3 regions of the Faecalibacterium sp. Marseille-Q4164 genome follow, and region 3 is predicted to be linked to each of the others. Evidence: a T-box and tRNA genes for the amino acid it is inferred to sense, from the RefSeq annotation. Region 3 holds a T-box; the other regions hold tRNA genes.
The links. A T-box is a leader RNA that pairs with one kind of tRNA and senses whether it is charged. The one in region 3 lies ahead of J3352_RS12285 (valine--tRNA ligase), so its partner is inferred to be a tRNA-Val.
Positions count from the first base shown of each region.

Region 1 (3,194 bases), on a different contig from region 3:
GGCATACCGGGTGAAGATCTCCTGCACGATGGGAGCCGTCTCCGGGTCGATATGGTACAGCCTGTCCTCCTTGCCAATGGTGAAACCCAGCGGCACCACACCGCCGTTGTACTTGCACTGGAGGGCGTTTTCGCGCTCACCGCGCGCCACTTTCAGGGCAAGCTCGGCGGAATAGTATTCCGCCATGCCAATCAGCATACTCTCCACCATAATGCCTTCAGGCCCCTGCGAAATGGGTTCCATGGCAGACACCAGATGGACACCGTTCTTTTCCAGCTGGTACTTGTAGTTCACGGCATCGAATCGGTTCCGGGCAAAGCGGTCCAGCTTCCAGACCAGAACTACATCGAAGATTTTCTTCGCGCTGTCCTTAATCATCCGCTGAAAGTCTGGGCGGTCATCTGTCTTGGCAGAGTAGGCACGGTCAATGTAGGTGCCGACCACGGTGATGCCGTTCTTCTCGGCGTAGTCCTTGCAGTCGCGCAGCTGTCCCTCAATGGACGCTTCACGCTGGCTGTCGGATGAATAGCGGGCGTAGATTACGGCGGTCATGGTTGCACCTCCTTGGCGTGTATTCGACTTGCCTTTATAGTATCGGGTCAAGCGCAGCTTGTCAACAATCTGCGAGCAGATTGAAATGCGAAAATTGCGAAACGCAGCGAAAAAGGTGAGAGCAAGAATCGTCCCGTGGCCACAAATTTTCAATTCTTGAAAATTCTTGCCCCTTTGGGACAGCTTCTTGTTGGGGCGTGCCTGCCCCAAACCCTGCTGGAACGAGTACGGCAAACTGGAATTTGACTAATCCTACATGTGCATCATATTACACTCATGTAATTATCCTCTACATAAACAGCTTTTCCATCAGCAAGCTTAATCTCATCTTTGCCGTTCGGTAATACTGTTGTTTCAGAACCATTCCAATGGGGGATAATAGGATTGTCAATAATATGTAATCCATCTGTTAAATTTCCCGCCGCATACATACTTCCTGCACTGATTCCGACATATATAAGTCCGTTTTTAATTGCATTATTAAGTATTCTATCAAAACCAGTTCTAGACATTTCACGACAAAGCACAGATACATCACCACCACTGACAAAAACAGCATCAAATTGGTTTAATTCTTCAAAAGTTAATAGCCTTGTAAGCATAAACGGGGTTGTAACATACGAAGAATAGGTTCTTTGATAGTCTTTTGAAAGAATTAATTCCAGATTGTACACTAATATATTTTCGTACTGAATTCCCATTAGAAAGAGTTCATGAAAACATATTGCAAGCGACTCTCTTGCACCATCTGTTTCAATGCCAGCTGTTGGAATATAAAGCACTTTCACATCCTTCGGACACTTTCCAATAATATCAAAGAATTTCTCTTTCATCTTATCGGTCAACCCTGCAGATGTAAGAAATAGATGTTTTCCATTCATATTCTTTTACCTCGTCAAACTCCGATTTACTGGGCTAAGCCGAGTATACCACACTCCACCATGAAAGAACACCCCGATATAGTGAAATTTTGCCATTTTTCTGCGTACGTGCGTACACGCTCCGCAGGGATTCTAAGGGGCTTGACCCCTTGGCACACAGACTTTGGCACAAAGTCTAGTGTGTTACACCTTGTCAGAGGTGTACAGGCTCCCGGTACGCACGTACGCAGCGACTACTCCCAAACGCGCCATATAGGGGGACGACCAAGTTCGCACAAAGCGAACTTGATTCCGCAAAGCAAAAGGCAGGATACCACTATCATAGTGATACCCTGCCTTTGCTCGTTTACCGTTCCGAGTAGTCCTTCCGCAGAACTTCCGATAAACAAAAAACGTACCCAAACCCTTTTTCATAAAGAATCGGGTTCGAGTACGAACTGTATGGTGGAGAATTAGGGACTCGAACCCCAGACCCCCTGCGTGTGATGCAGGTGCTCTAACCAGCTGAGCTAATCCTCCGAATCGGAACAAGAGAATTATACCACAACCGAAGTGGATTGGCAAGCCCTAATTTTGATTTTTTCGCAATTTTTTCCCACTGCGAGGCAGTTGCTCTTTTGCGCAAAATGGTGTATACTGAAATTGCGCATTCCAGCGCAAAAAGAGAGGTTTTTTCAATGCTGACACTTCGTGGGATCATTACCATTCTGGTGCTGGCAGGGCTGTTTGCCCTGGCAGTGGTCTGGATCTCCAAGCAGGGCGGCTGGAAAGGCGAAGGCTGCGGCGGCAACTGTGCCTCCTGCCACCAGCACTGCGATACTCCGGAAAAGAAAACGCGCTGACTGCAATGCCCCCGGATGGCTGTCCGGGGGCATTTTGCGTCACAGGGCACCGTAGCGGGCGGCAAAAACGGCTACGGTGCTCAGCAGATCGAGCTGAGCTTTCTGGTAGGTGGTGCGTCCGATGCAGAGCCGCTCCAGCACGTCTTCCTCCTTGCGGCGCTCCAGGTAGCGCAGCTGGAGCAGGCCTGCACGGATGGGGTCAGCGGTGCGGTAATACTCCTGCGTCTGCTGGATGGCCCGGGCCCAGCCCCAATTGGCCGGGCTGCGGGCCCACTGGCGGGTACCGTAGTTCTGCAGGGCCTCCCGGGTCTTTCTGCGCTGTTCAGCGGTCATCACGCCGCCCCCTTTCTTTGGCACATTCGGGTGCCCGGGCCAAAGAAGCAGGCATCCCGCTGCTCCATGGTCAGCCCCAGCATGGCAGAAAGACGGTCGGCTTCGCTGACTTTGAAATCGCTCTCGTCGTTCAGCTTCTGATGCAGGGCGCTGCTGCTGATGCCCAGCACCCGTGCCACATGGCCCAGCTTGAGGCCCTGGCTTTCAATGTAGGCGCGGATCTGTGTGGTATTTGTCATCAAAGGTTCTCCTTTCATCTGGATCTCTGCGCGTCGTTTCACAATCTTTGGTTGTATTATAGTTCGATGTTGATTTTTTGTCAACTATTTTACCAAAATCGCGCGAAAATCGTTGATTTTTAAGAACTTTTCTGATATACTCACGGCAGAACATTCTTTTTCAGGAAAAGCGAGGTCTCTGCCATGTCAGAACTTTCCCGCCGTATCTTACAGCGTCGGCTCGAGCTGGGGCTCTCTCAGGAAGAGCTTGCCCAGCGGATGGGCTACCGTTCCAAATCCTCCATCACCAAGCTGGAAAAAGGGGTCAACGACATCCCGCAGTCCAAGGTGGAGGAGTTTGCCGCTGC
Region 1 covers NZ_JAFREJ010000012.1:48,185-51,378, reverse strand. Annotated here, with positions in the region: gene J3352_RS10505 (recombinase family protein) at 1-552, opposite strand, end outside; gene J3352_RS10500 (Type 1 glutamine amidotransferase-like domain-containing protein) at 816-1,433, opposite strand; tRNA gene J3352_RS10495 (tRNA-Val) at 1,876-1,952, opposite strand; gene J3352_RS10490 (FeoB-associated Cys-rich membrane protein) at 2,111-2,275, shown strand; gene J3352_RS10485 (hypothetical protein) at 2,315-2,608, opposite strand; gene J3352_RS10480 (helix-turn-helix transcriptional regulator) at 2,608-2,847, opposite strand; gene J3352_RS10475 (LexA family transcriptional regulator) at 3,031-3,194, shown strand, end outside.
Region 1: it encodes a tRNA-Val, which carries the amino acid that the T-box ahead of J3352_RS12285 (valine--tRNA ligase) is inferred to sense. The anticodon was not compared.

Region 2 (3,194 bases), on a different contig from region 3:
CCACGCCGGATGCCGCCTTGAACGCCTTGTGGTCGCCCGCCGAGATTGCCAGCGCCACCCGGTCAGGCTCCATCACGCTGAGAATGGCCAGACCCACCTTGGGGCCCACACCGGAAACGGCAGTCAGCAGCTCAAAGCAGCTCTGCTGCTCCTCAGTGGCAAAGCCGTACAGGCTGATGTCATTTTCGGTCACGCTCATCACGGTGTAAAGGGTGGCTTCCCGGCCCACCCCGGGCAGTGCGCCCGCAACGCTGGTCGGGCACTGTACATAGTAGCCCACCCCGCCGCAGCTCACCACCACAGCGTTCAGGGTCTTTTTGATGATTTTTCCGGATAGACTGTAAATCATAGTTTTCCTCCAGCAGCCTTCCCCTCTCAGTCTTGCATTCGCTCGCCAGCTCCCCCAAAGGGGGAGCCAAAGCATCGAATTGGGCGGCTGCTACTATACCAAAAGCCGCGATTGCCTCTCCCTTCGGGAGAGGTGGCAATGCGCAGCATTGACGGAGAGGGCTCAGATCGGCCCAACGCCCCTTCTTGCAAAGCGGTTCAGCTGGTTGCCGTTGGTATGGCAAAAGGTGATGGCCATGGCCAGTGCATCGGCGGTATCATCGGGCTTGGGCACAGCAGGCAGATGCAGCAGGATGCGGGTCATCTCCTGCACCTGCTTTTTCACGGCCTTGCCGTAGCCGGTAACGGCCTGTTTTACCTGCATGGGGGTGTACTCGTAGATGGGGATGCCCGCCTGCGCCGCCGCCAGCAGGATGACCCCGCGGGCCTCGGCCACGCCGATCACGGTGGTCTGGTTGTGCTGGTAGAACAGCTTTTCGATGGCAAGCACCTCAGGCTGTGTCCGTTCGATGACCTCCCGGATGCCGGTGTAGACCTCGTCCAGCCGCTGCTCAAACGGCACCCCGGCATCGGTGCACACGGCCCCGAAATCCACCGGTGCAAACCGGTTGCCCGCATAGTCCAAAACGCCCCAGCCCACAATGGCGTAACCCGGGTCGATGCCCAAAACTCTCATTCTGCGATACCTTTCCTATTATAATCAATGTATTATACCACAAACCGGCGTTCAGGGCAACGGAAACACCTTGGGGCGGTTTACAAAATGTGCGCTGGGCGGCTGATTTTCCATCCACAGTAAACCCGGCATCAAAAAGTTTGCAGAATTTTCAAAAAAGGGCTTGCTTTTTGCCCGGCGGTATGATATCATAATCAAGCTGATTGCGGCACAAACAGAATATGGACGGTTAGCTCAGCTGGTAGAGCATCTGCTTGACGTGCAGGAGGTCACAGGTTCGAGTCCTGTACCGTCCACTCGTGGAAAAGAACCATCGACTTCGGTCGGTGGTTCTTTTTGTTTTGCTGGCGCTTTGCGGGATGGTGTGGTATACTCGGCTTAGTTCAACAACTCGGAATTTGGAGATATTGTGTATGAAAAAGAAAATGTTATGCTCTATAGTAATTGTGATTGCATTTTTAATTTGCTGTATCGTATATTTCAAGCCTTTATCACTTTCAGATGTTGCAGAGGCTGACAACCAGATGAAAATGATATACAGCCAGATTGGAGTAGAAAATGGTGAGGCATACATTGATTCTGTGAATTACCAGGATATTACCATAGACCAAAAGAATGCCATTCTATCTCTGTTAGATAAATATACTTACAGGAGAACAGTAGGTACACTATTTTCAAATGGGTCTACATCCGATTTAGGGAACAAAACACTTTCTATTTATGTGTATGATGATGATTTGCTGATCAACAGTGTATTTGCGACATCATCAGGGAAAGTTGTCATCAATGAAAAAACTTATAATATGGAAGACGCTGAACGGTTTATTGAGCAAATGATTGAAATAATGAACTAAGCAGACAACTTCCAGTTTGCCGTACTCGTTCCTGGCAGGGTTTGGAGCAGGCGTACTCCAACAAGAGCACTTCGGAAACTCGCAGGAGCTTGAGAAGTGAAGTCCCGGATGGCCCCTGCACCGCCCGGGGAAAAGAACCATCGACTTCAATCGGTGGTTCTTTTTGTTTTGCTGGCGCTTTGTGGGATGGTGTGGTATACTCGGCTTAGTTCAACAACGCGGAATTTATAAAGGAGAATATTGATGAAACTGTTTTTATGTTCGCACTTTTCAAGTGTAGGAAGTCTGATAAAGGAAGAAATTGAAAATAAAAAAGTCGCATTTATTCCAACAGCTTCGCTGCGTGAAGGCTACACCGGTTATGTCGGCTCGGCTCGAAAATTATTCAAAAAGTTGGGAGCAATCGTAACTGAAATTGATATTTCAACGGAGGCTTATTCAACGATACAGTCTGTTTTTGAAGATGCGGATGTGATATATTTTACCGGCGGAAATTCTTTTTTCCTTATAGACCAGCTCCGTAAAACGGGAACGGATGAGCTGTTGAAGAAAGAATTGGCAAAGGGAAAACTGATGATTGGTGAATCGGCAGGTGCGATTATATGCGCTCCAAGCATCCAATATATCGAGCAAATGGATGAAAAGCCGGAGGACTACTCACAAGAAGATGATACAGGGCTTAATTTGATTGATTTCTATGTTCTTCCGCATTATCTTACAGCACCATTTAAGAAAGTTACCGAGAAAATAATGACTGAGTTTTCGGATTTGAATCTATGCCCAATTAACAACCGTCAGGGAATTGTAATTGATGGTGAAGGTTCAAAGGTTATTTGCAAAGACTAAGTGGTTCTTTTTGTTTTGCTGGCGCTTTGCGGGATGGTGTGGTATACTCAGCTCAACAAATCAAACTCTGGAGAATGACTATGCAAAAGATCCGTACTGCCACCTTTGAAGATCTGGCTGCCATTGCCGCCGTGGAGGCGGCCTGCTTTCCGGCTGCGGAGGCGGCCACAAAAGAAGAATTTGCCGGGCGGCTGGCCCATTATGCCGACCACTTCTGGCTGCTGTTCGAGGACGAAAAGCTCGTCTCCTTTGTGGACGGCTTTGTGACCGATACCCCCGACCTGACAGACGAGATGTACGCCGACGCTTCCCTGCACGATGCGCATGGGGCGTGGCAGATGATCTTTGGGGTGAACACCCTGCCCGAATACCGGAAACAGGGCCTGGCCGGGCAGCTGCTCCGCCGGGCCATCGCCGATGCAAAGGCTCAGGGCCGCAGGGGGCTGGTGCTCACCTGCAAGGACAGGCTC
Region 2 covers NZ_JAFREJ010000013.1:20,641-23,834, forward strand. Annotated here, with positions in the region: gene ruvA (Holliday junction branch migration protein RuvA) at 1-349, opposite strand, end outside; gene ruvC (crossover junction endodeoxyribonuclease RuvC) at 512-1,024, opposite strand; tRNA gene J3352_RS10710 (tRNA-Val) at 1,248-1,320, shown strand; gene J3352_RS10715 (hypothetical protein) at 1,438-1,878, shown strand; gene J3352_RS10720 (Type 1 glutamine amidotransferase-like domain-containing protein) at 2,122-2,724, shown strand; gene J3352_RS10725 (GNAT family N-acetyltransferase) at 2,799-3,194, shown strand, end outside.
Region 2: it encodes a tRNA-Val, which carries the amino acid that the T-box ahead of J3352_RS12285 (valine--tRNA ligase) is inferred to sense. The anticodon was not compared.

Region 3 (3,194 bases):
GCTGACCCAGAAGCCGATGATATCATAGCCGGTGACCAGCGTGTTGGTGGGGTAGAAGTACTTCAGGTCCGCGCTGTCCTCGTTGGGCCAGCCCAGAGTGCTGAAGGGCCACAGAGCGGAGGAGAACCAGGTATCCAGCGTATCGGGGTCCTGGGTGAAGTGGCTACCGCCGCACTTGGGGCAGGTGCAGGGCATCTCTTTGGCGACCACGGTCTCGCCGCAGTCATCGCAGTAGAAGGCCGGGATCTGGTGGCCCCACCACAGCTGACGGCTGATGCACCAGTCGCGGGTGCCCTTCATCCAGTTGAGGTAGTTCTTGGTAAAGCGCTCGGGCACGAACTTGATCTCGCCCTTCTCCACGCTCTCGATGGCAGGCTTTGCCAGCGGCTCCATCTTGACGAACCACTGCTTGGAGACCATGGGCTCGATGGTGGAGTGGCAGCGGTAGCAGGTGCCGACCTCGTGCTTCAGGGGCTCGATCTCCTTCAGGAAGCCGCCCTCCTTCAGGTCTGCCAGAATGGCCTTGCGGGCCTCGAGGGTGGTCATGCCGGCGTACTTGCCGCAGTCCAGCACCTCGGGCTCGTTCACGGTGTTCTTGCCTGCGGCAAACAGTGCATCGGCAGCGGCCTTATCGGCAGCACCGGTCATGTGGCCGTCGTAGGTAAACACCCGGACGATGGGCAGATCATGGCGCAGACCCACTTCAAAGTCGTTGGGGTCGTGGGCGGGGGTGATCTTGACGACACCGGTGCCCTTGGTCATATCAGCGTGCTCGTCGCAGACGATGGGGATCTCCTTGTTCAGCAGGGGCAGGACAACATGGCAGCCGTGGAGGTGGGCATAGCGGGGGTCCTCGCCGTTGATGGCAACAGCGGTATCACCCAGCATGGTCTCGGGGCGGGTGGTTGCCAGCTCCAGCATCTCGCCGGTCTCCTTGACCGGGTAGAGCAGGTGCCAGAAATTGCCGTCCTTTTCCTCGTACTCCACCTCGGCATCCGAGATGGAGGTGTTGCAATGGGGGCACCAGTTGACCATCCGGTTGCCGCGGTAGATCAGGCCCTTGTCGTACAGGCGCACGAACACTTCCTTGACGGCATCCGAGCAGCCCTCGTCCATGGTAAAGCGCTCCCGCTGCCAGTCACAGCTGGTGCCCAGCTTTTTCAGCTGGCTGACGATGCGGTTGCCGTACTTGGTCTTCCAGTCCCAGGCGCGCTCCAGGAAACCGTCGCGGCCCACCATCTCCTTGGTCAGGCCCTCGGCACGCATGGCCTCCACGACCTTGGCCTCGGTGGCGATGGATGCGTGGTCGGTGCCGGGCACCCACAGGGCGGCATAGCCCTGCATCCGCTTGGTGCGGATGAGCACATCCTGCATGGTGTTATCCAGCGCATGGCCCATGTGGAGCTGGCCGGTCACGTTCGGAGGGGGCATAACGATGGTGTAAGGCTTCTTGTCGGGGTCCGCTTCCGTGTGGAAGTAGCCGCCGTCCTGCCAGAACTGGTAGATACGGTCTTCCACCTGGCTGGGATCGTACTGTTTTGCGAGTTCTTTCATTGTATCCTCCCAAAAATGTGATGAGTGGGACGAAAAAAGCCGCCCCACGGAACGTTCCATGGGACGGCTGTAAACTACATACCGCGGTACCACCCAAATTGCACCGGCTGCAAACACAGCCCGTGCCCCTTGATGCCCCGGTAACGTGGGGCAGCTCCGAGGGCGGCTACTGGCTTCACCGCCCCTGCTCAAAAGCGACAGTGCGCAGCGCTTACCTGCCGGGCTCTCACCTGCCCCCGGCTCTCTGCAAGGCGGTTTGCCGCGCACACTCTTTCTCGTTGCATTTATACAAAGAATATAACGTTTTTTTGGCGTTTTGTCAATATGCTCCGAGAACTTCCTGCTTCAATCTGCCGATCAGCCGCTCCATCAGGGCCACCCGGTTGAAGGGGGTCATCAGGTAGAGGCCGTCCGCATACGGCAGGGCGGCCTTTGCCATTTCCAGCGAGATGGCAAGACCCAGCTCCTCGCCCTGGGCACGGTCGAGCCCGGCAAACTTTTCAATGATCCAGTCCTCCACATGGATGCCGTTGATCTCGTTCTCCATGAAGATGGCGTTGCGCTGGCTGACCACCGGCATGATACCGGCCAGGATCTTTGCATCGGCCCCCAGCGTCTCCCGGGACTTTCTCAGGTTTTCCACCGCCTGTGCCGAGAGCACCGGCTGGGTCAGAAAGCCGCTCATGCCGTTTTCCAGCTTCTCCTTTGCCCGGCGCAGCTCCACATCAAAGTTGCAGGCGTTCAGATTCAGGGCACCGAACACGGTCATGGGGCCGGGCATCTCCCGGCCTTCCCCTGCCAGCGAGACGATGTACTGGGCCAGCTTGCGGGAGTTGAACTGGTAAACGTTCTTCACCTCGTCCCGCTCTGCCGTGGGGATGGGGTCACCGGTGATGGCCAGCACCTCCCGCACGCCCTCGGCATACAGGCCCAGCAGCAGGGCCTTGGTGGCGTTCAGGTTGCGGTCGCGGCAGGTCATGTGGGGCAGGGTGCACAGCCCCAGCTCCCGGTGGACCCGGCAGGCCACCAGAGAGGAATCCATCCGGGCCTGTGCAATGGGGCAGTCGGCAATGGTCAGCAGGTCAGCGCCCGCCGCCTGCAGCTTTTTTGCCCCTTCCAGATAGCCGGTCAGGTCCGCATTGCGGGGAGAATCCAGCTCAATGGCAATGACCTTTTCCCCTGCGTTCAGCTTGCGCAGGAAAGCATCCTCGTTTTCCACCGTCTGTTCCTTCGCGGTGGAAAACTCTTCTGCCGGAGTCGTTTTTTCCACCACGGGCAGGCTGTCCAGCTCCGCCCGCAGTGCGGCAATGTGGGCAGGGGTAGTGCCGCAGCAGCCGCCCAGGATCTGAACCGTGCCCTCGGCGGCCAGACGGCCCAGCTCCCTTGCAAAGTACTCCGGCCTGCCCTGATACTTCACCTGCGTCCGGGTGACAACGGGATAACCCGCGTTGGGCATGACCGACAGGGGCAGCGTGCCCCCCAGCTGCTTTGCCAGTGTGCGCATGGCACCGGGTGCCGACACGCAGTTCAGGCCCACGGCATCCACGATGCCACTTTCCTGCATCCGCCGGGCAAGGTCTTTGCAGTACATGCCCTCCCGGGTGTAGCCGTCGGGCAGGACCGCAAAGGACACCAGCACA
Region 3 covers NZ_JAFREJ010000018.1:40,177-43,370, reverse strand. Annotated here, with positions in the region: gene J3352_RS12285 (valine--tRNA ligase) at 1-1,554, opposite strand, end outside; T-box leader at 1,611-1,842, opposite strand; gene J3352_RS12280 (bifunctional homocysteine S-methyltransferase/methylenetetrahydrofolate reductase) at 1,874-3,194, opposite strand, start outside.